Regions from separate parts of the Virgibacillus kekensis genome, predicted to be linked through region 2. Evidence: predicted binding sites of a transcription regulator. Region 2 holds the regulator's gene; each other region holds the start of a gene.

Region 1 (10,155 bases), on a different contig from region 2:
CCCTAGCAATCCCTTATGTAATGGCCTTCGCTGCAGCGCTGATTGCTTCCTATTACTCCTTGCGCTGGTTCATGGGAATAATGGCTCGCGGTAACCTGAAGTACTTTGCGTTTTATTGCTTTATCGTAGGTATTCTGGTCATTCTATTTATTTAACCTTGTTTCACAAATCTCTCCCTATGGGTAATGTCACTATGGGAGGGATTTTTTTATGTCAATTAATGAAGAGAAAGACTTTACCGGCATGCAAATTGGAACCTTTGAGGTTTCTTTCGATAAAAAATACCGCATCATATCGTTGCTGAATGATTTAACACTTGGATTGGAATTCTTGATCGGCAGTATTTTCTTTCTGTTTGAAGATTTGAAAACAGCTGGTGTTGTACTGTTTATTATTGGTAGCGCACAGCTTTTGGCAAGACCAATCATTAAGATTATCCATGCAATCCATTTTTCACATGTACGGTATAAAAAACACTCCCAGCCATAGCTGACTGGGAATTTTATTACTTATTTACTGCTTTCTTTTTTTGACGCATTGCCTTTGGAATATATACACAGTATGGTTCACTTTCCATGTAATCCCCTGTCACATTATAGGCGCGGGACCGTGACCCGCCGCATACATGCCGGAATTCACACACACCGCATTTTCCTTTATACTTATCCGGATTGCGAAGGTTCTGGAATACTTCCGATTCACGATAAATGGTTGCCAGTGGTTTCTGGCGAACATTACCTGCTTTAATAGGCAATAAGCCACTTGGATATACATCCCCAGTATGGGAAATAAATACGAAGCCGTTTCCGTCGTTAACACCTTTAGGAGCACGACCGAGTCCGTCGATTGTATCAATTTTGCCACTGTTCAATGCATCTTCATAACGGATTACGTCCTCTTGGTTTTTGGTTTCCCGCATTTTGCCCTGAATCACTACACGGCGATAATGCTGCGCTGCGGTCGTTTTGATATCAAATGAAGCAGTTTTAGATAACTTGTAGAGCCAGCGGAGTACCTTTTCGTGCTCAGCCGGTGATATCATATCCGATTCTTTCCCCCGCCCTGTCGGCACAAGGAAAAAGACACTCCATAAAACAACGCCAAGCTTTTCGACCATTTCTGCCATTTCATCAAGATACTCATAATTGTAGCGTGAAATAACTGTGTTAACCTGGAGGGGCATTTCGAGTTCGTGCAAATATTTTATCGCATTCATCGTTAAATCAAATGACCCGGAAGTGCCGCGGAAGTGATCATGCACCTCGGCACAATGCCCATCAATTGAGAACGCCCACCTTGCCAAGCCGACATTCTTCGCCTTTTCCATCGCCTCTTTGGTGACGTTCGGAGTGGCGGATGGTGTCATGGACACTCGAACACCCTTTTTCACTGCATACTCCGCAATGTCAAAAACATCCGGCCGCATCAGCGGGTCTCCGCCAGTGAAAACAAGCATTGGGTTGTTCATTTCATATATGTCATCAATCAGTTTTTTTCCTTCTTCAAAAGTCAGTTCCAGTGGATGACGGTGGTATTGTGCTTCAGCCCTGCAATGCAGACATTTCAGCTCACATGCCCGTGTCAGCTCCCAGATTACGATGAATGGGTTTTCATTATAGTCTTGTGGAAATTGTGGTAACATGTTACCCCTCCTAAGTTAGTTGCTAAGTTGAGTTTACTTGTTTTGTACGTGGCTGGTTGTGACATACTTCACACTTCCCGATGTGTCATAAATTGGACATAATTAAGCCTCTGGAATAGGTTCCCAGAGGCAATAATGGATAATGAATTCTTGCTCAGCGGTCTATGCTTCTTTACCTATAGCCACACGCCACATTGATGGCCCTTCTTCTAAGTATTCCCAGGTAAAGACGCCTTCCCGCTCAATCATAAATTGATATCTAAGCGGCCGTGGATCGTGGTCATTGGACAATTCCATAAACTCACCAGGCTGCAACCCATCGAATGTTTCAAAAATCTTTGGATGTCTGTATCTCGGTTCAATTTCAGGTGCATGTATTTTTACAGCGAAATTCTTTTCACTCATTGTTTAACCCTCCAGCTTTCAGATTTGATAACCTTTCACGACTCTAATGATAATGCCTGTTCAGTTAGGATGATGTGAGAGAAAACACACCTCCATATGATTCTCGTCACTTTTATAAAACGTTCACATTTGCAAATTCTATCTTTGAAGTTAACATGATAAACTAGAAAGGCATATTGTTATAGGAAGCTTAAATTTTGAGTATATGTCACTTTTTTTGCTGAGAGGAGCATGTATATGAACATCCAATCCATTCAGGAACTGCTGCAGAAAGTTCCATTATTCAAGGATCTAACCGACTCCGAGATGGAACCGATTGTAGAATTGGCCAAACACCGGATGTACCGTCACGGCACACATATTTTCATGCAGGGCGACCCGATGACCAATGTTTACTTTATCCACCAAGGAAAGGTGAAAATATATAAAACCGATTTCCACGGAAAAGAACAGATTGTAAATGTACTCCAGCCAGGCGATATGTTTCCCCACCAGGGATTTTTCCGTCAGGACGACTACCCGGCACACGCGGAAATTCAGGAAGATGCAATTTTAATTTATATTCCAATCAATTCATTCGAAAACTTTTTGATTAACCATCCGGAAATCTGTGTAAAACTGTTCCGCGTGCTCGGTGACAGGATTATGGACCTGCAAAACAGGCTTGAGGAAAAAATACTGCACAATACATATGAACAGATTATTATGCTGTTACTTCGGCTTGCCAAAGATTACGGCAAAGAAACCAAAGACGGCATGATCAAGGTGACCACACACTTCACAAACCGGGAACTCGCAAATATGATTGGCTCGAGCAGGGAAACCGTCAGCAGAACGCTCACTCAGCTAAAAAAACATGACCTGTTGACCACTGACAAATCAGGCTCCTTTGTATTGGATACAGAAACTCTCGAAGAAGAATTATTCAGTTAGAAAGAGGCTGGGACATAACTATAAATTTACATTCTAAAGACGAACGAATTCGGCGCGGAATCTTATAATGTTATCCTCTTATAGTTGGATCTTATTTCACAGTTGGTATAAAATGCGAGATAAAAGTTTAATGATTTCCGCTTCGGACAGTCGCTTTCACCACTCCGGGTACAAGTCCAACATCTGTTCAAGCTAAAGCTTTCACAGTGTTTCCTTTGCCGCCGGGCAACGCTTCAACTTCCTCGGAAGAAAACCACTTCCTGCGGAATCTTCAGCTGTTGCTTCGACGAACAGGACGTTCTAGTACCGGCGTTGGTCACAGGACGTGACCTGTTTTAGCCGGTGACCCGCAGGAGTCGACTGTCCTCCGCTCTAATCAACACTATGGTAGCGAAGGAAATACACGAAGACTCCTTCGGGAAAGCGAAGACGTTGAGACCCCACAGCGAGCTTTCTTTGCGAGCGAGGAGGCTCAGCGCGAGCCCGAGGAACGCGTAGTGTATTTCCGGAGCGAAGCTTCATTGTTACGTCGCAATTTATAGATTATACGAAGGCATCCTAACAAAATGATATAGATAGTTCGGATTATTATATAAATTATCACTTTCCTCTCAATCTCTATTAATTTTAGAATGACTGACAGTTGTTGTTCAATGGAAAATCCCCCTTTCTCCACCTCCACAAGATCTCCCGACAACCTCCCTCTCCCCCTCTTTCAAAAAATGTGACATACATCACTACTTCTCCTATTGAAAATGATTATCATAAAGTTAGGCTTAAGAAATCAATAGATGAGGTGATTTTCATGAGTGAACATGGAAGTGTCGTCGAGTTAGATGTACGTGAAGATTTAGCAATGAAAAAAGAGCCATTCGATAAAATTATGGGGACTGTTAAGACTCTTAAAGACGGAGAGGCATTTGTGCTGCATGCACCATTTAATCCTGTACCATTGCATGCCGTTCTGAAACGGAAAGGCTTTGAAAATAAAGTGGAAAAAATAGAGAAAAAACATTGGAAAGTAACCTACACAAAGACGAAGGGTGTTGCAGAATGATTATCGATAACCGTGGCCTCGAGCCTCCTCAACCAATGATGCGTACGTTGAAGGCACTGGACAAAATGGATAACGGCGCAACACTCTCCATCATCAATGACCGCCGCCCGCTTTTTTTATATGAGGAATTGAATGACCGTGGCTACCTGCATGAGACCGAAGCGCAGGATGATGGAAGCTACAAAATTACTATAACGAAATCTGGTGCGTAACATGATGCCTGGCGGAGGCCTAAAATCAGACACAAATATTAAGCTACCACTTGCGTTTATCCTATATGCTCTGGCGGCGCTCGTTGTCTCGCAGGCAATTCTCTTTTTCAGTAGTGATATCCTTGCGATGGGGCAATTTCGAATACCTGATATCTGGATGGGAGCGCACTTTCTCCTGCTTGGCTACGCGGTAATGATTGCTATGGGAGCAATGTATCAACTCGTACCGGTTGCGTTTTTGACTTCTATCTGGAGCCAGAAATTCGGTTACGTTCAATTTTTGATAACAGCCACAGGGGTGACCATTTTTGCTATCATGCTCGGTGTGATGCCGGAAAATGCGCTTTATGGTGGCATAATTGCTATTATTGGCATTCTCATGTTTATTTTCCAAATGGCTAAAACAATCATCAAGCAAGAGAAGAAAAGCATACTGACATACTTCGTTATTGGAGCGATCAGTTGTTTTTTCTTGACCATTATTGCCGGTTTCATGCTGGCATGGAATTTGTCCGTAGGCGGTATCGGCAATCACGGGGGAATCCTTTCATCGCATATCGTACTTGGAGTCTCCGGGTGGTTCACCTTATTGATATTCGGATTTTCATATAAACTTGTTCCGATGTTCAGTTTGTCACATGGATACTCAATGAAATGGGCTAAACCTGCGTTTATCACATATATTATCGGGCTGGCAGTTGTAATCAGTTCATTCTGGATTACTGATGAGCTTGTACAGCAGGTCGGATGGTTATTACTTTTAGCGGGGTTCTTCTTTTTCATCTTGAATATCAAAGAAATTCTTGATAAACGTCTTAAAAAGAAACTTGATAAACCATTCTCATTCTCGCTTGTTGCCATCATGAACGGCTTAGGTGTACATGTTCTCGCATTCCTGTTCAGTCTAAGTGGTATTACTGAATCGGCAGTCTGGGGATGGCTCATTTTCCTTTATGTGATGGGATGGATTATTTTCAGCATTCTCGGCTATTTATATAAGATTGTTCCATTTCTGTGGTGGACGCATAAGTACTCCGATAAAATCGGTAAAGAAAAAGTACCAACGCTTAAAGAAATGATTAATGAAAAACATGCAGTAATCCTGTTTACCATGTTTGTAATCAGCTTGGTCGGCCTGACAGGAAGTGGCCTGCTGTATATAGGGGCGCTTGTGCTGTTTTTCCAAGGACTGCTTGCATTAACATCATTACTTTACGCGTTATCGATTATACGCGTTCTTTATATGTAAGAAGAAAGGGGAAGAAAAATATGTCTCTAGAAACAAAGGTTGGAGCTTCATTATTTGAAGTGATAGATCCTGAACTTGGCGTGAATATAATGGATCTTGGACTTGTATATGGTATCACGGCTGACGATAAAGAAAACATTGAAATAAAAATGACACTCACCACACAAGGCTGTCCAATGCACGACAGCATAAAAGCGGGTGTTCTGCACCGCGTTAAGCAAGTCGAGGGTGTTGGCAATATTCATGTGGACCTTGTTTGGGAGCCAGCATGGACGCCAGCAAATATGAGTGACCGGGCTAAACAACAGCTTGGAATGGGGTAAAAGAAAACATCGTTCGGCCATAGACGCCGCACGATGTTTTTTTGTTGCGCTGTATCCAGAATCATGGTGAGGCTCTAAATCCTCACATTGGAATGTTTATACAGTTTTAATGTCGCTTCAGCCAACTATTCAAGTCATCGAAAAATTGCTTCGTGTCGATGCCATCAAACGGGCGATGCTGCAGATTTGGATACTCCTTCTTCTCTTTATCGTTTGAACCAACCCGTTCAAAAAAATCACGGAGCTCCACTGCAGGCGTTATTTCATCATCCTGTCCATATTGCAGTAGAAAAGGAATCTCGATTAAATCAGCTCGTTCCTTTATCACCACAATAGTACGCATCAATTCCCGTCCAAGCCCGGGACTCACCCAATTATGACGCAAACTGTCATTTCGAAGCATGTCGAGCTTATCCGGGCTCTTGGTTAGCTGTACATCACCCTGTTCTTGTTCAATCAGATAGTCAGGTTTAAGCTTGCCCATTACACGGATCATCATTTTTTCATACCAGGAAGGTTCATAGGAGATAACGGGTGCAATCGCAATCGCGCCAGCTAATCCTTCCCCGCGCCCAACTAGGTAATCCAACATAATTACACCGCCGAGACTGTGCCCTGCAAGATATAATGGCAGAGCACCAATCTTTTTTGACACAAGTTGGATAAACAGGTGCAGATCTTCCCGGAATTCAGCCCAATCGTTTATATGCCCACGGATTCCGGTACTGTTTCCATGGCCACGTAAATCATATGCATAAACTTTGTATCCTTTTGCCGTGAGTTTCTTGCATAGTGTAAATAACCCGCCATTATGATCACCGATTCCGTGTACTACTATCACAGCTCCTTTTTGCTTAGTTTTAGGCGCAAAAACCCGATAATAAAGCTTTTCATTACCTATACCGGAAAAGTGTCCATCTCTTTTTCTCAAAAAAGCCCTCCTCTCTCAGATTATTGAAGAAACAAAACCATCTCCACTTCATCCAGATAACCATCTTCCAGTTTCAGGGCTTCTTTTTCCACACCATACACTTCAAAACCAAGACCTTCATAAAGGGAGCGTGCCGCCTCATTGTCCGCAACTACGGTCAGTTGAAGCTGCTCGAGCTTGAGTTCCTTCGCCTTTTCGGTTACCGCAACGAGCAAGGCTTTTCCTGCTCCCAAACGCCGTGCGTTCGGTGAAACATACATAGCCAGAATATTCGCTTTGTGCCTCATTTTAAAATGAGGCTTTAACGCCAGAGTTGCTATGCCGACCAGTTCCCCATCTTGAAAAGCTCCATAAGTGTAGCTGTTCGTATCAGCAAGTCGCTCCGCTGCCCTCTCCACAGGTGCAGTCCGACTGATCGCTTCCTCATATGTAAGGACAAAAGCATCGGGACTTTTTAGTACCGCTTCTACTCGTAAATCCCAATATCCCCAGGCATCTTCCGGGGTCAACTGCCGTATCTTCATCTCTCAAGTCCCCTCTCCACTTTGCTCCTTAAACGGCAGGACTCACCCACCGCTTACTGGCGGGATGAATGCAACTGTATCACCGTTGTTCAGTACAGTAGCCTCCTGGGCATATTCTTCATTGACCGCAATCATGGCATGGTCCAATTTCAGACTACTGTATTCTTGTGTGAGCTTTTGCTTCAAATCAGCAACAGATAGGCCGTCAGCTTCCATCGAAACTTTTTCACTACCCACTTTTTCCTGCAGTTCTGCAAAAAATAATACATCAATCATTGTTCATATCCTCCTCGGAAGGGATGTCTTTTTCATATGAAGTATTTTCTTTCTGATCGCCAATCCACTTGGTACCGTCTTCCCAGTGTTCTTTTTTCCAGATTGGGACAATTTCTTTAATACGCTCGATCGCATACCTGCTTGCCTCGAACGAATCATTCCGGTGCGGAGTAGAAACAGCAATAACCACTGCTACATCTGATATATCAAGATGACCCACACGGTGAACAATCGCAGTTTCGGCATTATTCCAGCGTTCGTTTATTTCATCGCCAATCTGGGAGAGTTTTTTCTCAGCCATCGCGGTGTAAGCCTGATACTCGAGATACAACGTGCGCTTCCCTTTAGTAAACTCACGAACCGTTCCAATAAATGTATTTACGGCGCCTGCCTCAGCACGGACAACCTTCTTGATACACGCATCAATATTGATTGGCTGTTCAGTAATCCGAAATTTTTTATCCATTTAAACACCTTCTTATGCAGTCAGCTAATCGTGCAATATCTGCATTTATTTCATCCATATCAAAAACGGGAAATTCAGTTACATTTTCTCTCAACTCCGGCTCCCACGTCACTACTGCAATTATAGTAGAAAGCTCGTCCAAAAGCGATAAATCCCGTTGTGTTCTAACAATCACCACTTTTGGATAATCGGCTTTTTTATAGCCTTCCACCAACAGCAATTCAACCTGAAAATAACGATACAGTTCAATCAGTCGGTCCAGGTTCATATCGGTATTAAATGTAAACTGGCTTATCTGTTCGCCCTGCACACCGCTGATAAGTGAACCTGCTTGCATGTGCTGATGGCTGTCAGTATTATCAACTACTGACGGTTCACCGCCATGGCCGTGATGTTTTAACGATGCGACTTGAACACCATCATCTGAAAAAAATTTTATAAGCTGTGTCATTAATGTTGTTTTTCCTGAATTTTTATACCCGACTACCTGACAAATATTCATACGGACCCTCGCATTCAGTAAATACCGGATTATTTTTAGTGCAAAAAAAAGGCCGATCCATTGGATATGAATCAACCTCGCTAGATTTTATGAATTAATCAGGAATGCCTAATGCGATTTTAGCGTAACGAGACATTCTTTCTTTGCCCCATGGCGGATCCCAGACAATGTTGACATATACTTCTTTAACTTCTGGAATATCAGCTAGCGCATGCTTTACGTCCTGCTCAATATGCGCTGCCAGCGGACAACCCATGGCGGTAAGCGTCATGGTTACTTCGCAAAAACCCTCGTCATTTAAATCAACATCATATATCAACCCAAGATTTACAATATCAATCCCCAGTTCAGGGTCAATTACATTTTCAAGGGCGCCCATTAAATTTTCTTTTAGAGCTTCGTCCATACTAAACCCTCCTTCGCTCATGCTACTTCTATTTAACCATATTTCAGGAAGTTTTTAAATGATATTACTCACACTTAAAGATGTTTTTCGAACCATTTCACTGTTTCTAGAATCGCAAACCGGCTTACTTTATGATCACAGTTCGATTCTTTTATAAAACGGATATTTTCCTTATTTTTATATAGCTCTTTGGCGTCTTCATAAAACGTATACGAGTGATCAAACGGAACTACTGCATCATTCTCTCCGTGCCAGAAAAATAATGGACGCTCCTGCAGTTTTTCCGGTTGTATTGATAAATCATAATAGCCGAGCTGCACATACAGCTGATCAATCACTTCATCCGATACAGGCAGGTCACCCATCTTTTTAAAGCTGTTGACGAGTGTTTTTGCATAGGTGGTTATTTTCGGGGAACCCATAAGAACACCGGCAGCCTTCACCCATGGGTACTGGGTCAGTGCTGCAGCGGTGGTAATGCCACCCATGCTGGTTCCGGCGAGGCCAAATCGCCCATCAAGCAGCAGCCCTTCTTCATCAAGCGCGTCCCGGACATCCTTAACTTCCTTTATATTCTCCATAACAATATCCCAGAAGGATATCTGTTTTTTTATAGCTGAAATCTCGACCTCACGCTCACCGTGGTACATACTGTCGGGAAGCACCACACGAAATCCCTTTTCAGCAAGCAAAAAAGCAAGTGGCAGATTATGTTCTTTGGCACTGGTAAATCCGTGGAAATATGTAACTGTCGGCAGTGGCTGGTTTTCTTTTTCCGAATCCACAACAATCAGGCCAGGAATTGTTTTCAACTTGTGGTGATAAACCCCAATCATCTGAAGGACCCTTTCCTAAATAGTATTATCTATACGTATCATAATATTATTTACACAAAGTTTGCAAACAACAGACTGAATTATCCTTTACATATCAAGAAATCATTTATAAACTAAGGTAATACGAGGTGAAAATATATGGAAAATAAACGACATTTAATAGCACTGGATCTTGATGGGACACTTTTAACCGATGATAAAAAAATCAGTGAACGAAATAAACAAACTGTCCAAAAAGCAATGGAAGCTGGTCATGTGGTCGTAATTGCAACTGGAAGGCCGCACCGTGCCAGCATTAATTATTATCATGAGCTTGGAATGGATACACCGATGGTTAATTTCAATGGTGCCTTAATCCATCATCCGACCGATAAAAAATGGGATGCCCTGCAT
Region 2 (10,155 bases):
GATTTTAACTGTACCGCTGGACGGTTGTAGACCGCCGATTATCGTTTTCAGCAATGTTGTTTTTCCAACGCCATTAGGTCCGACAAGGGCTACTCGCTCACCACGGTTCACTTGTACATCCACGTTGGAAAAAATCAGGTTATCCTCATAACGGAAGGAGAGGGAGTCGATCTTCAGTACATCGTTCCCGCTCCGCCGGTTGATATCAAATGAGAAAGAGGCGGATGACTCATCGCCTTTTGGCCGTTCCATTTTCTCCATTTTCTCAAGTTGTTTACGTCTGCTTTGCGCACGTTTGGTTGTCGAAGCACGTACGATATTTTTTTGAATAAACTCTTCTGTTTTCTTAATTTCTGTCTGTTGCTTCTCAAACTCTTTCATTTCCTGTTCAAAGTCCTGGGCTTTTTGTTCGAGAAACTTGCTGTACGAACCATGATATTTCTTAGTCTTGTGTCGGGAAATCTCATAAACAATCGACACAGTTTTATCCAGAAAGTAGCGGTCGTGCGAAACAATTGTTACGGCACCTGGATAACCTGCCAGATAGTTTTCGAGCCAGCTTAGTGTATCGATATCAAGATGGTTGGTAGGCTCGTCCAGAATGAGCAGGTCAGGTTTCTTCAGTAATAGCTTCCCGAGTGCCAGACGGGTTTTTTGCCCGCCGCTAAGTTCGTTGATCGGTGTATCATAATCATAGTCATGAAAATGAAGGCCGGTTAGGACAGCTTTAATATCTGCCTCATAGCGATAGCCGCCACCTGCATCAAAAGCCTGTTGTTTCCGGTCATAATCCACAAGCAGCTGCTCATATTTTTTCTCGGAAAGTGTCGCAGCCTGTTCCATCTCTTTTTCGAGCCCGCGAAGTTCCTGTTCCTGTTTCACCAGATCCCGAAAGACTTCCACCATTTCATTCCAAATAGTTTTATCGGATTCGAGTCCAGTATGCTGGGAGAGATAGCCTGTTGTAAGATCCTTGGGCTTAATTAAATCCCCTTCATCATACGAATACTCACCCGCCATTATTTTCAGCAGGGTGGACTTACCTGCCCCATTTCTGCCCACGATTGCAATCCTGTCGTTCTCTTTTATTTCAAGTTTTACGTTGGATAATATTTCATCGGCTCCAAAAGACTTGGAGACTCCGTTAAGCTGCATAATAATCATTTCGTTCACCTCATCGTATACAAGTGTATCGTATTAGCAAATAGGCGGGCAATACAAATGTGAAATTAATCACGACTAACCTATTAATTTCTGATAAAATGGGGTATATATCATTTTCGTCTGGAGTTGATTTTTATGGCAGATTTCACACATTTTAACGAGCAAGGAAGAGCAAGAATGGTCGACATCAGTGAAAAGAATGAGACGGAACGGACGGCTGCAGCTGCTTCCAGCGTTTTTGTAAATCGCGAAATCTATGAAAAAATAACTTCCAATACCATGAAAAAAGGTGACGCGCTTGCGGTAGCTCAGGTTGCAGGGATTATGGCAGCCAAGAAAACTTCTGACTGGATTCCAATGTGTCATCCACTGCAACTAAAAGGAGTGGATATTTCATTTGACTGGAATATTGACGGGGATACATATGAAATTAGGATCAGTGCATCGGTAAAAACCAAAGGAAGTACAGGGGTGGAAATGGAAGCATTGACCGCTGCTTCCGCAACCGCATTGACCATATATGACATGTGCAAAGCAATCGATAAAGGAATGGTAATTGGCCAGACATATCTCCTGAGTAAAAAAGGCGGTAAATCGGGTGACTACCAGAGGGAAGATTAGGGGGGTAACTGGAATGGAGCAAAATAAGATACCACAGGCAACTGCCAAGCGGCTGCCGTTATACTACCGGTTCCTGAACAATTTATTTCAGCAGGGGAAGAAGCGGGTTTCTTCCGGGGAACTTAGTGAGGCAGTAAAAGTTGACTCTGCCACTATCAGAAGAGATTTTTCGTATTTCGGTGCGCTTGGGAAAAAAGGGTACGGGTATAATGTAGAATACTTACTTGGTTTTTTCCGGAAGACACTCGACCAGGATGAAGTGACCGAGGTAGCTCTTATTGGTGTTGGAAACCTGGGTACGGCATTTTTACATTATAATTTTATGAAAAATAATAATACCAAAATTGTCATGGCATTCGAAGCAAACGCAGAAAAAGCGGGAACCGATATCGGCGGAGTGCCCATCTATCATATTGATGAGCTGGAGGAAAGGATGCAGGGCGTAAGTGTAGCAATACTCACCGTTCCAGCCACCGAGGCGCAGAACATCACCAATAGGCTGACCGATTACGGAGTCTCTGGAATACTTAACTTCACACCAGCAAGAATAACGGTACCGGAGCGGGTCCGTGTCCATCATATAGACCTTGCTGTTGAACTGCAGTCACTTGTATATTTTTTAAAGCATTATCCGTTAGATTAATATTTCTATAGGGGAGCAGTCCACGAGGGCTGCTCCTTTACATTTATTTTACGTCTATCTTTTCCCTGCGCTTGGGAAGGGATTTACGGCTTTGTTAGCTAAAAAGATTTAAATGGCTGTGATTAAGAGAGTGGACTACTTGAAGAGAGAATGCGGGCGATGAACAAAGTGGAGAGAATGGTAATGCAACTCAAGCAGATGATACAACCAGCAGTCAGATCCTGCTGGTTGTGTGAGTGTACATAATTCACTTATTTTTTTGTTTTAATTTAAAATGCAGAATCAGCATCCGGATTCCTACACCGAAATCTATTGTGGCGAAGAAAGCAAGAAGAATCGTCATGAAATTCCAGACTGTATCTTCTGCACTTTGAACTGCCATATAGGTAAAGACCGACCCTAGTAGGAAATATATCAAAGACATTGTTTTAGGTGAAAGTCGCATTAGTGAATCAGCCTCCAATTAAAATCATTTGCATCTGTTCCATCTGGCGCTGCATTCTTTCTAAATCCTCAGGGTCCAGTGACAGCTGAACGATAAGTGAAATGGAATTCAACGTCATATGAACTATTATCGGAACCATAATCCGTTTGGTTTTTACATAAAGAAATGCAAATACAAAGCCCATTGATGCGTATATTAAAATATGTTCCGGCTCCCCGTGGATTATTCCGAAAATCAGTGCAGAAAGTGTAGCCGCAATGAAAAAGTTTGTGCGGACGTAAAGCTCACCAAATATTATTTTCCGGAAAATAATTTCTTCAAGAATCGGTGCAATAATCGCGGGGATAATCATAAATATAGGAGCTGCCCGTGTTATATCCATAATAACCTGCGTATTTTGTGAGCCTTGTTTAATACCGAATAACTGTACTTCTATTGTCACCGCAAGAGCTTGGGCAACATAGGCCATAATAACACCTGCAATGGACCATAAGACTAAATGGCCTGCAGAGGTGTTATCACGAACAGGTGCCTGTCGCATATCCGGCCGCATGAAAATGAGTACAGCAATCAGCCCGGCGATGAAACTGAAGATTGTCCAGTAGATTGCCGCCTGCTCCTGTGAGACAGGAAGCATGAAGTACAGAACCGGGACAAACAGCAACCCGGAAAACTGCATAATTATATAAGTTGAAATTACATACCAATAGCGTCTGGCCAAGTTAAAACTACTCCTTTTAATGTGAGGATTAGTATAGTATATGCAACAAAACGCGCTGCTAGAAAAAATTACAACATAAATATTTTATCATAATTTCCCTACACGTTATAATAGTATGGTTACGTAGGACGTTCCTGAAAAAAAGAGTAAAAATTTTAAAGGTCAATACTTGCATTTTTAATGTCAATTAATTATTATATTAATTGGAATTAGCACTCACTAACAATGAGTGCTAATAAATCAAAACAAATACATGAAAAGGAATTAAGGAGGTTGTCTACATGATTAAACCACTAGGAGATCGTGTCGTAATCGAGCTTGTTGAGCAGGAAGAAAAGACAGCAAGCGGTATTGTCCTTCCAGACTCTGCAAAAGAAAAGCCACAGGAAGGTAAAGTAGTTGCAGTAGGTTCCGGCCGTGTAACAGACAGTGGCGAAAAAGTTGCACTTGAGGTTAGCGAAGGGGACCGTATCATCTTTTCAAAATTTGCTGGTACCGAAGTGAAATACGCAGGCACAGAATACTTAATTCTTCGTGAAAATGACATTCTTGCTGTTGTAAGCTAAGCAGGATTGTCAGCATAATAACATACGAAATCAATTATCAAGGAGGAATTTAACATGGCTAAAGAAATTAAGTTCAGTGAAGAAGCCCGCAGAGCTATGCTTCGCGGTGTCGATACATTAGCTAACGCTGTTAAAGTAACGTTGGGACCAAAAGGCCGTAACGTTGTTCTGGATAAAAAATATGGTTCACCATTGATCACCAATGATGGTGTTACAATTGCTAAAGAAATCGAACTTGAAGACCATTTCGAAAACATGGGTGCACAGCTTGTTTCTGAAGTAGCTTCCAAAACGAACGACGTTGCTGGTGACGGTACAACTACAGCAACAGTTCTTGCACAGGCTATGATCCGTGAAGGTCTTAAAAACGTAGCATCAGGTGCTAACCCTGTAGGCGTTCGTCGCGGTATCGAAAAAGCTGTAGAATCTGCAGTTAAAGAACTAAAAGGTATCTCTAACCCTATCGAAGGTAAAGAATCAATTGCACAGGTTGCAGCTATCTCTTCCGGCGATAAAGAAGTAGGTAACCTGATCGCCGAAGCAATGGAACGCGTTGGGAACGATGGTGTTATCACTATCGAAGAATCTAAAGGATTCAACACTGAGCTAGAAGTGGTTGAAGGTATGCAGTTTGACCGCGGATATGCTTCTCCATACATGGTTACTGACCAGGATAAAATGGAAGCAGTTCTTGAAGATCCGTACATCCTGATTACTGACAAGAAAATCGGTAACATCCAGGAAGTACTTCCTGTTCTTGAACAAGTAGTACAGCAAGGCAAGCCACTTCTTCTGATCGCTGAAGACGTTGAAGGTGAAGCTCTTGCAACACTAGTTGTTAACAAACTACGCGGAACATTCAACGCAGTAGCTGTTAAAGCTCCTGGGTTCGGTGACCGTCGTAAAGCAATGCTTGAAGACATCGCAACACTGACTGGTGCTGAAGTAATTACAGAAGACCTTGGCCTTGATCTGAAGAGCGCAACAATCGATCAGCTAGGTCGCGCATCTAAAGTAGTTGTTACAAAAGAAAACACTACAGTTGTTGAAGGATCAGGTAATCCGGAAGCAATTTCTTCCCGTGTAGCACAAATCCGTGCACAAGCAGAAGAAACTACTTCTGAATTCGATAAAGAAAAACTTCAGGAACGTCTTGCTAAACTTGCAGGCGGTGTAGCAGTAATTAAAGTTGGTGCTGCAACTGAAACTGAACTTAAAGAACGCAAACTCCGCATTGAAGACGCACTGAACTCAACTCGCGCAGCTGTTGAGGAAGGTATCGTTTCCGGTGGTGGAACTGCATTCGTAAACGTTCTTAGCAAGATTGGCGAACTGTCACTTGATGGTGACGAAGCTACTGGTGCAAGCATCGTACTTCGTGCACTTGAAGAGCCAGTACGTCAAATCGCACACAACGCTGGTCTTGAAGGATCAATCATCGTTGAGCGTCTTAAAGGCGAAAAAGTCGGCGTAGGTTATAACGCAGCTGACGGCGAGTGGGTAAACATGGTTGAATCCGGAATCGTTGACCCAACAAAAGTTACACGTTCCGCACTGCAAAACGCGGCATCTGTTGCAGCTATGTTCCTAACAACTGAAGCTGTAGTTGCTGATCTTCCAGAAGAAGACAATAACGCAGGCGGCGGCATGCCAGACATGGGTGGCATGGGCGGAATGGGCGGCATGATGTAATATAGGTTATAAAACCTTGTTACATCAACGTTCACGACCGTATTTATCAATTATAGTGTCCGAAAAAGTGACCGACATTAGAAATTGAGGTTTAAAAGAGGTTTTCCATTAAGTTTCTAACTTTTTGGAAGCCTCTTTTTCAATGTTGTCTGTAAATGTATATTTGTGTTAATCTTTCCTAAATGACACATCTTCTTTAGTGACTCTTTAATAACTCTTTAAGATAAATTACCTGACACGTTCAACTAATCGCATAGAGCCCCTAATTAATAGTTCAGGCTTAGCACTATAACCTTCCCTTAAATTACCCGACCAATACTGTCTAGCATTATAAGAAATACGCAATGTAGATTGATCGAAATTTTCTAGTGTGAACCATGAGGCATCCGCGCGAAATACCTTGTCGTCAGGAGCATAAACTTTCCAAATTGGTTCTTTCCCTTTTAACTGAAAGACTTCCTCCCAATATCTAACATCATCTAATTTTTCCAATGCAAAAAGAGATTGGTACCTTGAAATTTTTTCGGGAAAATTAATTTTCCTTTCGTATTCAAAAATTGTTTCATAAAAATTATTCCAAGGTGTTCTGGGATCAATAGAATTAGTTAGGTACTTTTGTCCGTGTTTTGTTAGGCCCTCTGAAAATTGAGTCTCGAGTAATAAATTTGTTTCCTCAAAATTTGTAATTGATTTACTGAGTACTATATTATCCCCCTTATTAAAGTGATTTGAATGACTTCTGTCTATGTGATATGCGTACATAAAAGTTACCTCCCTTATATCAATTAATTCGGCTTTAAGACCTTAAAATCCTGCATAACATGCAGGAATAAAGTCCCTGGAATTGGGGTACTATCATTTATCGGCAAACATCATTTCAAGAGGTAAAGGACAATCTGCTGTTGCTTCTGCTTCATATCGTAGTGGTGAAAAGTTGTGGTGTGAAGGTGATCAAGAGTATAAGGATTACAGAACAAGAGAAGTACAACCTGAAACCCTAATATTAGCCCCTAAACACGCACCTGACTTTGTTTATGATCGTGAAAGGCTTTGGAATGAAGTTGAACGAGTGGAGAGCAATGTTAATAGTCAATTATCAAGGGAAATTCGAGTTGCGTTGCCAAGCGAATCCATCCAATGAAAAACAGATGGAGTTAGTGAAAAGCTATTCAGAAGATAACTTCGTTGAACGTGGTATGGTAGCTGATATTTCTATTCATAGAGATAAACAGCATAATCCACACGCCCATATCATGTTGACTATTAGACCGTTTAATGAAAATGGTTCATGGGGGCAGAAAACTAAGAAGGAATATATTCTTGATGAAGATGGAAATAAAACAAAAACGCCTAACGGAAATGTTAGATCGAGAAACATTTTCTTGACCGATTGGGGAAAGAAAGAAACGCTAGAAACATGGCGTGAAAATTGGGCTGGAAAAGTTAATGAATATTATAACGAATCAGGTTTAAATATTTCTGTTTCTCATGAATCTTATGAAAAACGAGGAATTGATAAATATGCTACCCACCGTTTGACTTATGACGAGTTGAAAGCTGAACAAGAAGCTCAAATTCAAGCTCAAATAAAGGGTGAGGAATACGAGCCAGTAACACATATGGGAATGGTTAATCAGGATATTAGAGAAACAAATGAATTGAAAGATTTACTACAACAAGAAATCATTAGTTTAGAAGATTATAAAGAAGTACTTGAAAGAGAAATTGACGAGCAATATATCCCTAATGTTAGAGATACATTTCCTTTGTCAAATCAACAAGCTGAATCAATGCAGTTTGTCGCAAAGCGTATTCATGGTTATGTGACCTATGAAAAAGCAAAAGATAATATGAAACTGTAAAGAATTGGGGTAAATCTGTTGAGTTTTCAGGGCGTAAGCTAGGTGTTTGTTAGACAATGCAGAAAAAGAGTTTAATATTGATAAATCAAGAGGTATGCGATATGGGTTGTTACCTCAACGATTCGCAGAGGAAAAGGGCGATAAAATTAAGGGGCTTAATCAACAAGCCCAAAAATACGAAGGAAATCTGAACGCATTCCATGAATCTGAAAAGCACAGCAAAATTGCCCTTGAAGTTCAGAAGGAAATTGTTCATCAAGAGTTTAGTGAAATTTATTCTGAATACAGCCATGTGACAGAAGAGTACAACACATTGATTACTGACTTGAAACATGAGTATGTTCAGGAGTATTTAAAAACTGATGTTAAGCATGAACAGATTGAGGAATTTGAAAATCCGGAGTTGTTCAAGCATTACACATCTGAACGTGCTAATGATATAGAGTTGAAGAAGGATTGGGAAGATAATCAACACAGCTTGTTAATTGCTAATCGAAGTGTTGCTAAGTGGAGTAAAGAGTACAGCGGTATTTATAGTAGTGGTTCAACAAGAGATAAGATTTATGACACAAGACTTAAACTTGAAATTGCTAAGTATCAGGTTAATCAACGTGAGAATGAAAAAGGCGTGTTGAATGGTAGAGTGAATGAAAGTCTATCTTCTAAGTACCAAAACCAACCATCAACATTGATTGAGCAAACACCAACTAAGTTAAAAGCAAGACTTCTCGAATTACATCTTGAAAATAGAAGTACAGGAGTGCTTTCTAAGGATCTTAAACTGGTGGAAAAGGATCTTGCTAGAGAAGGAAAAGACATTTCTCATTTATACGATAAAGAGTTTGTACAGGCAGGGGCTAATATTGGTGGTATTGCTAAACTGTTCGATAATCTGGGCAATCAATCACATGACCGTGATAAAGATTATGATAAAATTAAGCGTAAAAGCAAATCTAAGATGAAAGAAAGGACGCTAGGTAAAAACAATGAGTTAGAAATGGAGTGATTGAATGGCTAGGGGCGAACCAATTTCAAGAGACCAATTCGAGAAGAATTGGCAGGGTGTAAAATGACAACTAGAAGTAGAGGGCTTCAACATGACCGCAGAGGATAAAGAGGCTATACGCAAGGTTTGTATGGGGGAAATGACCAGAGAACAATTGGTAAATGATTTACTAAAAAATAAAGATTCGTGATATAATTAAAGTGTTAGAAGTGCAAGAAGTGGTGAAGGAAGGGGTTTCCCCCTTACCTTCTAGTTGTTTTCAGAATCCTTTTCCGGTTGGCTCGGAGAAGGATTTTCTTATTTCAGAAAAAAACAATAGGGAAATCTTTATTTATCGGACATATTTTAGGGTCTGGTATTAGAATAGTGAATGTTGGCGGTATTATAATTTCCACAAGCAGGAGCTCATTGAATAACTAATGATGTTGTAAACATAATCTCAAAGCTTCTGTTAATGTGCTTCCCATAACAAGCCTATAAGCTTATACTATACTTCACCCTCAAATTATTCAGTCCTTGCTAACAGACTTATTAAAATGTTAGCAAATTCAATGATATGGATTTTTACGTATATATGAATCCATGTTTTCAGTGGGAAATCGAGAAGTTTCATTAATTTAGTACTCTAATTTTAGGTATCAATCCACAGGAATGATAGGAAGCATGACAAAGCAAAGAAAACAAAAAGCAATAACACATAAGATTGGTAAGTACTATAGAGATATTGGAGAAAATGAATTATAATTAGAAATATATTAGAAAAGGATTATTTTCATGTAAATCTTTTTAAAAAAAGGAGTCTGGCTTCCATGACAAATTTCGAAACGATACAAGAACTCTTAAATAATATTTATCAGGCAGATTGCTTAGAAAAGATGAAAGAAATTCCTGATAAATCAATAGACATGATTCTTTGTGATTTACCGTACGGGACAACTCAAAATAAATGGGACACAGTGATACCTTTAGATAAACTATGGAAAGAGTATAATCGTATTATAAAAGATAATGGTGCAATTGTTCTTACCTCAAATGGAATTTTTACTGCAAAGCTTATACTTAGTAATCAAAGATATTATAAATATAAATGGGTTTGGGAGAAATCTAAATCTACTAATTTTCTAAATGCTAAGAAGCAACCTTTAAGAAAACATGAAGATATTTGTGTCTTTTATAAAAAACAGCCGACATATAATCCCCAAATGATTGAGGGTGATTCTTACAGTAAGGGGGTTCGTAAAAATCAACTTACTGGAAGTTATGGTGACTTTTCTCCTGTATTAGTGCAGAGTGAAGGAGAAAGATACCCAACAGATATTATTTATGTTAAAACAGCGGAATCGGAAGGGAAAGTGGTACACCCTACTCAAAAACCAATTCAATTAGGAAGGTATTTGATACGTACTTACACAAACGAGGGGGATATTGTACTAGA
Region 3 (10,155 bases), on a different contig from region 2:
TAAAGGGAAAAAACGCCGCCTCAAAGGAGGTAAATTGGATCCTAGTTCCGTTAATTGCCCAAAAACAAGGAAAAAGGAGGGTAGAAAGCAGAAATAGCGGAATGTGGCCTACATATCATGCCCCAACCATATAATTTAAGCGAGATAATGGAATGAGGTTCCACACAAATCAGCGATGCGGATTCTGATTCCGCTATATGCACTTATGAGCTTCGATTGCCTATTGAGAATTTTGCAGACCTAAAAGATGCTTGAGGAATTAATCAGACGAAAAAACCATCAAACCGCTAACACGGTTTGATGGTTTTTCATTCATATTCTGAGTGGTCAATAAAGAATAACTGAATTACATAGATTAACAGGAATACAGCCATTGCCAGTGAGCCCCAGCCAAGTGTTTGCTGCTCGACTAACAAGTAGTTATTACATATCTGCTCATCAGAACCAATGTATAGCACCGCCATAATGCCGAACATGATCACGAAAAAGATATAGACTGCATTTTGCCAAGTGTTACTTAACTTTCTCCAGCTGTCACGGAGCGGAATACCAGCCAGAAATGGAAGACTGATAAACTTGAAAACTTCCACCGCCTGCATGGTAATCGCCTCATCCATAGAGCGTGGGAGCATCCAATAGCTCCAGATGATAATAAATAAAATAATCCCCGGTATGCCATTTGAGTTCCATTTTGCAAATAAACCCGGGAACTTGATCTGGAAGAATCGTGCCATTAGGAATCCGGAGATAACCAGAAGTGGCATTTGCATGTGCATATGCACAATCATCACGGATTCCAGCAGGTTGGATACTGGCGGGAGAATCATAAAGATGAGCAGCAGTAGACCATAGAATGCCTGTTTCATCGTTATTCCCCCTCTTTTTTCAGGGTGGTAATTACAGTATCCGCGGCCGCATCAATTTTGGTATAGTCCATCACATTTAACAGGTGACCTGTTTTGCCAATAAAATAGAATGCACTGTTATGGGTGAAATTCCCATTGCCATCAGGAATCACAATTACGCCCAGCTTCTCAAGCAGTGTGTTAAGTTCCTCTTTATCATTGATGCGGGCCATCCGCCATGTTTCGCCATCACTGTTAAAATAAAACCTGTATTTTCGCAGTGTTTCTGGATCGTCTCTTTCCGGGTCAAAACTGATACTTAAAAACAGAATATCCTCACCAATATATTCAGGTGGAATTTGCTCATACACATCTGCCATATTCATTTCCAATTGGGGACAGACAGTTGTGCAGCTCGTATACATAAATGTCAGGAATACATATTTATCCTTGGCCAGTTCGTCAAATGTGTATACCCGCTCCTTGCTGTCTTCAAGGGTAACAGCAGGGAATTGCGGTTTATTTTGTAAAATATCGTAGGTCCTGGCGCTCTCTGCAGTAAAAGCACGGAATCCATCAGTACCTGTATAGAATAAGACTAAGCCAAATATGAGAACGGTAATAAGTGCTATTGTATTATGTTTATTTTTGATCAAATTGATCACATCCCGGGATGGTTTTTTATTTGAAAGAGATAGCCCACCTAGGACTATCTCTTCTTTTTTCTATCTCTTGCTTACCATGTTTTGATTGGCGGTGAACCAGGAGGGCCGTTGACGATAAAGTCGACAATAGGCACTACATAAGCCATTGCCACAACCATTAGCATGAGGATAATCCAAATGCTCCAGCGTTCGGTCCATAATGGTGTTGGCGATTCACTTGCTTCCACTTCACCAACCGGAAATTCAGATTCTCCTTTAGGTGCCAGGAACATCATGTTGAATACGGCGTATACCTGGATGATAACTCCTAACATCAGCAGCGTCCCGCCCAGTGCCATCACATATTCGTACGGCACCCAGCTTAGTGCTGTTGGATGATCCCCATATGTGGTGAATGATGTTCTCCGTGGGTCGCCAAGCAATCCTACAAGGTGTTGGGAGCCTGACATGAGCAGCATACCGACAGTCCAGACGATTGTTTGGATAACACCCAATCTGTTCATTTGCGGTGTTAGTTTCCGTCTGGAGAGATATGGGACTAACCAGTAAGTAATACCAAAGAATGTAAGTACCACCGTAACTCCGACTGTAATATGGAAATGTCCTACAACCCAAAGTGTGTTATGAACTACCTGGTTCATTTGGTTACTTGTATTGATGATTCCACCTGCACCACCAGGAATGAAAGCAATCATCGCAATCATAGGAGCAAGGAAACGAACATCGCCCCATGGCAGCTTAGTAAACCATCCAAGCAACCCTTTACCACCATGTTTCCTGCCCGCCCGTTCTAACATCGCAAACATAGCAAATGCAGTCATAAGTGATGGGAACGCGATTGATGTACTCATGAACACGTGCAAGAATTTTACTGATTCTGAGATTCCTGGGTCAATAATCTGATGGTGGAATCCACCAGGAATATTAAGGATTACCAGCAGGACAACAACAAGACGAGCAAGTTTGTCATTGAACACATTCCCTCCGATAATCTTCGGTAATGCCACATACCATGCAGAAGTGGCTACCAAATACCAAATGTTTACGAGTGTGTGACCGAAACTCCAAAACAGTGTACGGGCCACCATGATGTTGACTGTTTCTTTCCAGCCCAGTGACCATGGAATTAATGTCAGCACTTCAACAGTGACACCAATACTTCCGAAGAACCAGAGAACAAAAACCCCCATTGCAAAGAAAGCATATAAAGGAGTTACCTGCCCACGATGGTTTTTGCGCCAGTTGTTATAGTTGATAAATGCTCCGAAACAACATGCCCATATTCCAAGAACCACAAAGACTAAACCGATATAGAATATAGGTGAAGCCGCAAGTGGTGGATAGAATGTGTACATAACAGAAGCTTCGTTCATCACAACTGTGTAAACCACCAGCACCACACCGAAGAGCATTAGTCCAAATCCGGTCCAGGCAAGCTTTCTGACTGAAGGCAGCAGTCCACCCAGCGTGTGGGAAAGTGCTGCATACATATAACCGATTGTAAATGTTGCTGTAAAAACCAATATAAGCAATATACCGTGTGCAGTCAGCACTTGATAATAATTGAGCCATGATGGCAATTGTAAAAGGCCAGCCCGTTCAAGTCCCTGAATAAGACCTAGAACTCCACCAATTAGTAATACAATAAATGCTACAGATAAATATGATTTCGATAGTTTTGCATCAAGAGGGTTGACTCCCAGCTTTTTCGTTGCTTTTTCACGAAATGATTCATACGCTAATGCTTCCATTTATATTCCCCCTCCTTACTTCACTGTGATGGTTGTGGACATCATCTGATGACCAGCCCCACAATATTCATTACATAAGATTAGATAACTTCCAGGTTCATCAAACGTATGCGTGATTTTTTGAATGTGACCAGGCATTACCATTGCATTTACATTCGTACCGGCAATTTGAAAACCGTGAACAACGTCTTTTGCAGTCATAGTGAATGTAACTTCCGCTCCAGCAGGAACTTCAATGTTACTTGGGTTAAAGCCGAATGCCTGCAGAATCATGACAACTTCATATTTGTTTTCGCCAATTTCGCGTACTCCCGGTTCATCAAAAGGAGCGGTTTGATTCACTTTTTGTGGATCGATTGTTTCCTTATGACTTGGAGGCCCCATTCCAAGCGCGAAAGCCTGATAACCAACGACCACCATAAAAATTACTAATATACCAGCGCTTAATCCGAGCCAGATTTCCTCAAATTTATGCATGCTCTTTTCCTCCTAAACTCGTGACATATACAGCGAAAATACCGCTATCCACATAAAAGTTATAATTCCTCCAACACCGAATACAGAAAGCAGCAGTGTACCTTTTAATGAACGTTCTTCCTTGTTGTGATCCGGAGTCTCTTTTTTGGTTACTTCCATCACCGTTTCCCCTCCTCTGTCTTCCTTCTCTTACATCATAGTTTGGAAAGAGACCTGCATAAGTGAAATGAATCACAGGCAGGTGTGATTTTAATTACTGCAAAATAAGTAATTGAATGTTTCTTGAAAATCAGCCCATAAAAAAAGAGTCAAACCCTTGGTAGATAAGGGATTGACTCACTAATAAAAGTTGTTATTGTCTGTAACTTTTTCGCCATATTTACGTTAATTTTTTAACTGCTATCTGTAAAGACGACATCTGTTCAAGCTGTCCCCCCGCTAGACTATATTTCGGCAGTTGTCCCGTCCTAATTATACTTTTAACAAAAGCTGTTTGGAAAAGAAATACAAATACGTTTCTTCGATTGGCTGGTGCCAGATTGTCTCGATAGCATGCCGATACATGTTGAGCTGGACTTCATACCGTTTAAGCAGCTTTCCTTTCAGCTGGTCGGTAACGTCCTCCCAAATAGTATCGGTCTTATAATCGAGAATAACCCAGCCGCCGTCCAGCGGAATAACACAGTCGATTACACCCTGCACCAGGACCTGTTCATCGGTCTCACTGGTCCAGTTGGCATATACTTCACTTGCCGGAAGGGTCAAACTGAAGGGTACCTCACGATATATTTCGGACGAATCCATAATCATTTGAGCAATCGGTGTCGTGAAAAACTGCTCGATTGCTTCAATATCAATTACATCGGCTTCCTGCCTGGTGAGAAGCTCCCGTTCCACGAGTTCCTCAACAAACTCAGCAATTGCATGTTTATCCATCGGTTTGCTGAGTGGTATATGCTGCATAACTGTATGCATTGCCGTTCCACGTTCAGCAGCTGTTATTGCTTTTTCTTTTTGCATGAATGCTGGTCGCCGTACAATTGGTGCCCGGAACTCCTGAACAAGCTGATCACCGCTGTATTCATCACGACTTTCACGCTGACGCTTTATTTCGGTTACCGTCTGCTTAGCCCGAGACGTTGCAGCCTCCCGGAATGGATACATATAATTAAGCCGGCGGTCGACGAATTCGGCGGTCTCATCGTCATCCAGATTAAGTGGCTTCCACTCGGTAATGTTTTCTTTTCGTTCCATTTCAGCCTGTTCCGCACCATCGTCCAAATTGACCAGCGAGCTGCCGTGCACTATGGAGACATTCCAATCGGACGGATCGATTTGGATTGCATCAAGGACCTTGTCATCCACCTCCATATTACGAAGTGGGCCAGTGCTCTGGTGACGAATCAAGGCGGGTCCCACCCAGTCAAGATACGTCTTCGATTCAATCCGGAAATGCGCCGGAAGAATCCATTCCGCATGATCGATCATCCGCTGCCATTTCTCTTGTTTCTTTTCAAATGATGCAACATTTCCTACCATCACCAGTTTCTCTTTGGCGCGAGTCAATGCTACATATAGTACACGCATTTCCTCGGCTAGAAGTTCCCGTAATTTCTCCTGCTCAAGCGCATGGAAAAACAATGTGGGATATGTGATCCGTTTAGCGGGATCAATATATTTACTGGCAAAACCCAGGTCTTTATGCAGCAGATAGCGCTGACGGAGGTCCTGCAGGTTGAACTGCTTATCCATCGCACCAAGTATGACAACAGGGAACTCAAGTCCCTTACTTTTATGGATAGTCATAATCCGAACGACATCTTCCTGCTCACTTAATGCTCGTGCAGCACCTAAATCATCACCTCGTTCTTCCATCCGCTCAATAAAACGAAGGAAACGAAAGAGACCACGGAACGATGTTGTTTCATAGCCACGAGCCCGGTCATACAGTGCCCTTAGATTCGCCTGGCGCTGGCGTCCGCCCGGCATACCGCCGACAAAGTCATAGTATCCGGTCTCACGGTAGATTTGCCAAATCAGTTCGGAGAGCGCTCCCTGTCTGGAAGAAATCCGGTAACGCTCCAGCCGCTCCAAAAAGTTACTTACTTTAATTGCGGTATCGCCGTTGTTGGTCCGGTTAAACGCCTGTAATGCATCATAGTACGTTCCACGCTGATCAGCCAGTCGCACCTGTGCAAGTTCTTCCTCATCGAGCCCGACAATCGGGGACTTCAGCACAGAGGCAAGTGGAATATCCTGGCGTGGGTTGTCCACCACCTTCAGAAGACTGAGCATGATTTTTACTTCGATTGCATCAAAGTATCCGGTGGAGAGTTCAGCATAAACCGGAATCCCCTGCTTTTTCAGCTCATCAACAATAGTCGGCGCCCATGTCATCGAGCGCATCAGGATAACCACATCACGGTATTGCATATCACGCTGGGTACCGGTTGCTTTATCAAATACCTTTAGTGGTGGTTCTTGTTTCTGGCCAATCCATTCTTTAATTTTTTCCGCATAGGCACGGGCCTCTAGCTGCGCCTTTTCAAGATCCTGGTAATCCTCTTCTGCATCCGACGTCGGGTCTTTGTCCTCTGGGGCTTCGCGATCAATAATCATCAGTTCCGGTTGTGGTGTCGAGTGAGGCAGCTCATCGTACATCTTATTGCCATATATAAGCTCTGCATCCTCGTCGTAATTAACTTCACCAAGTTCCTCATCCAGGATCTGCCGGAAAATATAGTTAGTCCCTGTCAGGACATGTTCCCGACTGCGAAAATTACTTGAGAGATCAATGCGTCTTGCCGGAATATCTTCATCGGCAAAGCGCTTGTATTTTTGGATAAATAATGACGGTTCCGCATGCCGGAAACGGTAAATACTCTGCTTTACATCGCCGACCATAAACATATTTCCAGGTCCAGTCTGGTCACTTATCAGGGTAAGAATTGTCTCCTGAACCAGGTTGGTATCCTGGTATTCATCAATTAGTAGTTCGGTGAACTGCGCTTTAAGATTTTCCGCAACGTTGGACGCTACAACCCGCTCTTCAGTGGAAGCTTCCTGATTAATTAGAAGCTGAAGACAATAATGCTCCAGGTCAGAGAAGTCAACGATAGCCCGCTCTCTTTTCTGTTCGGTGAACCGCGCCTTAAATTGTTTCACAAGTTCAGTCAGCTGCCGGATTACCGGGGCCAATTCCTGCATGTCAGCTACATGACCTGCCAGGTTACGACTAAACCAACTGCTTTTCATTGCGGCCCAGCGGTCTTTGTAGCTGTTACGTAAATTCTTGGCTTTTTCTTTTTTGGCATCATCACAGTCCGCTTTTTTGCCGGAAAGACGGGCAAAACTGCTCCCTGCCATAAACGTCTGTAGATCATCCCATGAATTCATATATGTGAGCGAGGTGCGCAGCATTTCTGCATCCGCTTCAATTGTATCAGCGTAATGGTATGGACCGCCACTTTCCCGAGTCAGTTCCATTGCCAGATCGATTTCCTGTCCGATAGCTTCCAGCTGGTTTTTGACCTCTCGCTTAATGATTTTAAGCCATTCCAGATCCTCTTCCTGCCAATTGTCAGGAATGTCATAAACATCAGCTAGTTGATCAAGCCATTTTTCGGGCCAGGGATTCTGCACTGCAAACGTGTACAGGGAAAGAACAAGACTTTCGACATCGGTATCACTCCGGTCGCTTGAAAACCGATCAACTACAGCAAAGAAGTTCCGTTGCTCTTCCCCTTCTTTTCCATACCAGTCTTCAAACAGATCATCAATTACTTCTTGTTTGATCAGATCTGCCTCCATGTCGTCAGCGATCCGGAACGCTGGGTCAATCTCAAGCAGATATGCATACTGTTTGACCACTTCCAGACAAAAAGAATGCAGGGTCGAAATGGACGCGCGCTGAAGAAGGGACAGTTGTTTTTTTAGATGCATTGAAGACGGATCTTCTGCCAGCGCCTCCTCAAGCGCAAGGCCAACTCTGTTCCGCATTTCCTGGGCTGCTGCATTGGTGAACGTCACAACAAGCAGGGAATCAATATCGACCGGATTATCCTTCTTAATCAGCTTCTGGATAATACGCTCGACCAATACAGCAGTTTTGCCGGAGCCTGCTGCTGCGGCAACAAGGATGTCACTGCCATCGGTGTAAATTGCTTCTTCTTGTTTTTTTGTCCAGTTAACCATTATTTATATTCCCTCCTTTTGACGCAGGCGTTCCAGGATTTCATCATCTTTCAGATCACTGAGCTTACGGTAATTATTTTCTTCCAGGATTGGATCAAATTGACAGACCGACAGAAACGGACAGTACGTACATGCGACATTTTGTTTGTGCTGATACGGATTGAGATGAACCCCACCTGTCGTCATGTCAATCCCCGCCTGCATCATCAACTGATGAATATGATTCTGGAGACTTGTAAATGTTTCATCATTGGCAACCTTGGAAGAACTGTAGAAACCACCATTTTTCTTCATTCCGGCTGGGACAATCTGGCTCGTACCGGATTCCAGTGATGTATCCATCATCTTTACAATCTCTTCATCAGACAGCAGGAGACCCTGCATTTTGTATTTTTTAAAGATTTCTTTTTCAATTTCATCGTCAGGCATTTTTACCTTACCGGATACCATCGGGTTGTGGACATGGAAATAAAGCACCCCTGCAGGTGTTGCTTTCAGACCAAGCCACTGTTCGGAATGTGACAGCACGACGTCAAGGTAAGTCAGCATCTGCAAGGCAAGTCCATAGTAAACTTCAAGCAGGTTAAGTCCCTTGGCACTTGATTTATAATCGATGATTCTTAAAAATAAATTCTCATCGCGGAGCGCCTTGTCGACCCGGTCAATCCGTCCGCGGAGCATGAGTTCAAATCCATTTTCAAGCGGTAGCGTGACCGGTGGCAAGGCTTTTTTATCGTCAAAACCAAAACCAAGCTCGAGACCGACTGGGGAGAATTCGCTTTGGCGTGACTGCTCACTTAATATAAACGTCGCCCGTGAGATTACCTCCTGCAGTTTCTGCTGAATATATTTATAGCGGTTCGAACTGTGCAAAATCTGATGCTGCAGAATCGGTGCAAGGCTGTCAACCGCACGCCGGGCATAACCCGCACTGTCCTGTTTAGAAAGCTGGGCAAAGTCACGGCCATCCTTTTGGACCCACTCGGTGATTTGTTTGAGTGCCTCGTGGAACAACTGTCCAATATCCGGCGCATCAAGCTTGTATGTTTTTCGTTCATCAAGCTTCAGACTGTATTTGGCAAAATGCTGATACGAACAGCGATAGTAAGTTTCTAGCCTGGAAACACTTGCTTTGACCTGTTTAGGATACAGCTCCTCGGTTGTTTTTTGTGTTAGATTGATTGGCCGGTTTTGATAGTACAGACTTTGCAATATCGTATAGGTTGTACTGTATTTTGGCTGATTTTCAATATACCAGTTAAGGACATGCCACCAAACCGGTTTTACCGGATAACCCTTTCGGCTGCGGGCAAGCTGGGCAGTCAGTGCCGATCTTGTTTTTACCGGTGTGGTAATGAACCTGTCAGCTTCTGTCAGTTCTTCCGGATCCTGCAACAGCAAATGATCACAGCAGAACGGGAACAGATCCTCGACCCGCTTAATCAGCTGGGATGGCATTTTCGACTTGCCTTCCTCGTTACTGAGCGGGTAACTGATCCACAGGGAATCGCTTGGCGACGTGAACGCGACATACATATAAAACCAATCATCAAGCAGCTGACGTTTACTGCTTTCAGCAAGCTGGATACCATGGCCAGCGAGCATTTCACGTTCCTGCTCATTAATCATGCCATCGGCTCCCGGCTTCATCGGCCATTCGCCATCATTCACACCTAAAAGGAATGAACATTTAATGCCGCTGATCCTTGAACGGTCAATCGTACCGACAATTACATGGTCCATGCTTGGAGGTACATGGGCAAATGTCAGCGTTTCAAAGCCAGCCTCAATGGTCGAACGAAACGTCTCAAGGGACATTGTTTCTTCCCCGGCCATTTCAACAATTTCATCGAACAGCTGTATGGTTGCACTCCAAACCTGATCCTGTTCCCGGCCTCGTTCAATTTGCCCCTCCGCATCGAAACGTTCGCGCGTGGCTTCAAGCTGTGCGGGAACACCAAGCTGTTCAAGCAGCAAATAAACAGTTTCGCAGAATTCCCGAATTGTTTTTGCCTGACGGATATCCTTATCAAATCCCTGAAGAGCCTGAACCACCTGGGCTCTGTATGCATTGATACGTGTTTCGATTTCTTTTTCCCTGTCAGTTTGGGCAGTCTGATCAAACCCGCGGAACCGCTGGAATGTCCAGTGTCCCTCCCCTGTCCATCGTTCCCGCGAACGGATTCCGTATTCAAGTACGTAATTTTCGAGTTCATCAATGGC

The links. Region 2 encodes Rex, which represses fermentation and respiration genes when NADH is low (regulators of the CRP and FNR family bind a similar motif). Its sites were predicted from a motif close to TTGTGAAATATTTCACAA; they were not measured.
Region 1: ACFO3D_RS13935 (DUF2249 domain-containing protein) is a predicted target of Rex. The motif match lies at 3,703-3,720, and genes of this name have one in related genera.
Region 3: ACFO3D_RS13380 (cytochrome c oxidase subunit 2A) is a predicted target of Rex. The motif match lies at 3,958-3,975, and genes of this name have one in related genera.

Annotation. Positions count from the first base shown of each region.
Region 1 covers NZ_JBHSFU010000007.1:292,729-302,883, reverse strand. Annotated here, with positions in the region: gene ACFO3D_RS13960 (undecaprenyl-diphosphate phosphatase) at 1-155, shown strand, start outside; gene ACFO3D_RS13955 (YrhK family protein) at 211-489, shown strand; gene ACFO3D_RS13950 (TIGR04053 family radical SAM/SPASM domain-containing protein) at 506-1,642, opposite strand; gene ACFO3D_RS13945 (DUF2249 domain-containing protein) at 1,805-2,047, opposite strand; gene ACFO3D_RS13940 (Crp/Fnr family transcriptional regulator) at 2,285-2,980, shown strand; gene ACFO3D_RS13935 (DUF2249 domain-containing protein) at 3,786-4,037, shown strand; gene ACFO3D_RS13930 (DUF2249 domain-containing protein) at 4,034-4,249, shown strand; gene ACFO3D_RS13925 (hypothetical protein) at 4,254-5,498, shown strand; gene ACFO3D_RS13920 (metal-sulfur cluster assembly factor) at 5,519-5,821, shown strand; gene ACFO3D_RS13915 (alpha/beta hydrolase) at 5,928-6,752, opposite strand; gene ACFO3D_RS13910 (GNAT family N-acetyltransferase) at 6,773-7,276, opposite strand; gene moaD (molybdopterin converting factor subunit 1) at 7,319-7,552, opposite strand; gene ACFO3D_RS13900 (molybdenum cofactor biosynthesis protein MoaE) at 7,545-8,018, opposite strand; gene mobB (molybdopterin-guanine dinucleotide biosynthesis protein B) at 8,011-8,520, opposite strand; gene ACFO3D_RS13890 (metal-sulfur cluster assembly factor) at 8,615-8,926, opposite strand; gene ACFO3D_RS13885 (alpha/beta fold hydrolase) at 9,001-9,762, opposite strand; gene ACFO3D_RS13880 (Cof-type HAD-IIB family hydrolase) at 9,901-10,155, shown strand, end outside.
Region 2 covers NZ_JBHSFU010000008.1:6,973-17,127, forward strand. Annotated here, with positions in the region: gene ACFO3D_RS14310 (ABC-F family ATP-binding cassette domain-containing protein) at 1-1,164, opposite strand, end outside; gene moaC (cyclic pyranopterin monophosphate synthase MoaC) at 1,300-1,785, shown strand; gene ACFO3D_RS14320 (redox-sensing transcriptional repressor Rex) at 1,799-2,428, shown strand; gene ACFO3D_RS14325 (YdiK family protein) at 2,676-2,873, opposite strand; gene ACFO3D_RS14330 (CPBP family intramembrane glutamic endopeptidase) at 2,881-3,594, opposite strand; gene groES (co-chaperone GroES) at 3,876-4,160, shown strand; gene groL (chaperonin GroEL) at 4,215-5,852, shown strand; gene ACFO3D_RS14345 (DUF2441 domain-containing protein) at 6,081-6,614, opposite strand; gene ACFO3D_RS14350 (MobA/MobL family protein) at 6,787-6,993, shown strand; gene ACFO3D_RS14355 (MobA/MobL family protein) at 6,932-7,714, shown strand; gene ACFO3D_RS14360 (hypothetical protein) at 7,761-8,720, shown strand; gene ACFO3D_RS14365 (DNA-methyltransferase) at 9,530-10,155, shown strand, end outside.
Region 3 covers NZ_JBHSFU010000007.1:211,276-221,430, reverse strand. Annotated here, with positions in the region: gene ACFO3D_RS13400 (hypothetical protein) at 309-866, opposite strand; gene ACFO3D_RS13395 (SCO family protein) at 869-1,501, opposite strand; gene ACFO3D_RS13390 (cbb3-type cytochrome c oxidase subunit I) at 1,582-3,261, opposite strand; gene ACFO3D_RS13385 (cytochrome c oxidase subunit II) at 3,277-3,738, opposite strand; gene ACFO3D_RS13380 (cytochrome c oxidase subunit 2A) at 3,751-3,900, opposite strand; gene addA (helicase-exonuclease AddAB subunit AddA) at 4,210-7,932, opposite strand; gene addB (helicase-exonuclease AddAB subunit AddB) at 7,936-10,155, opposite strand, start outside.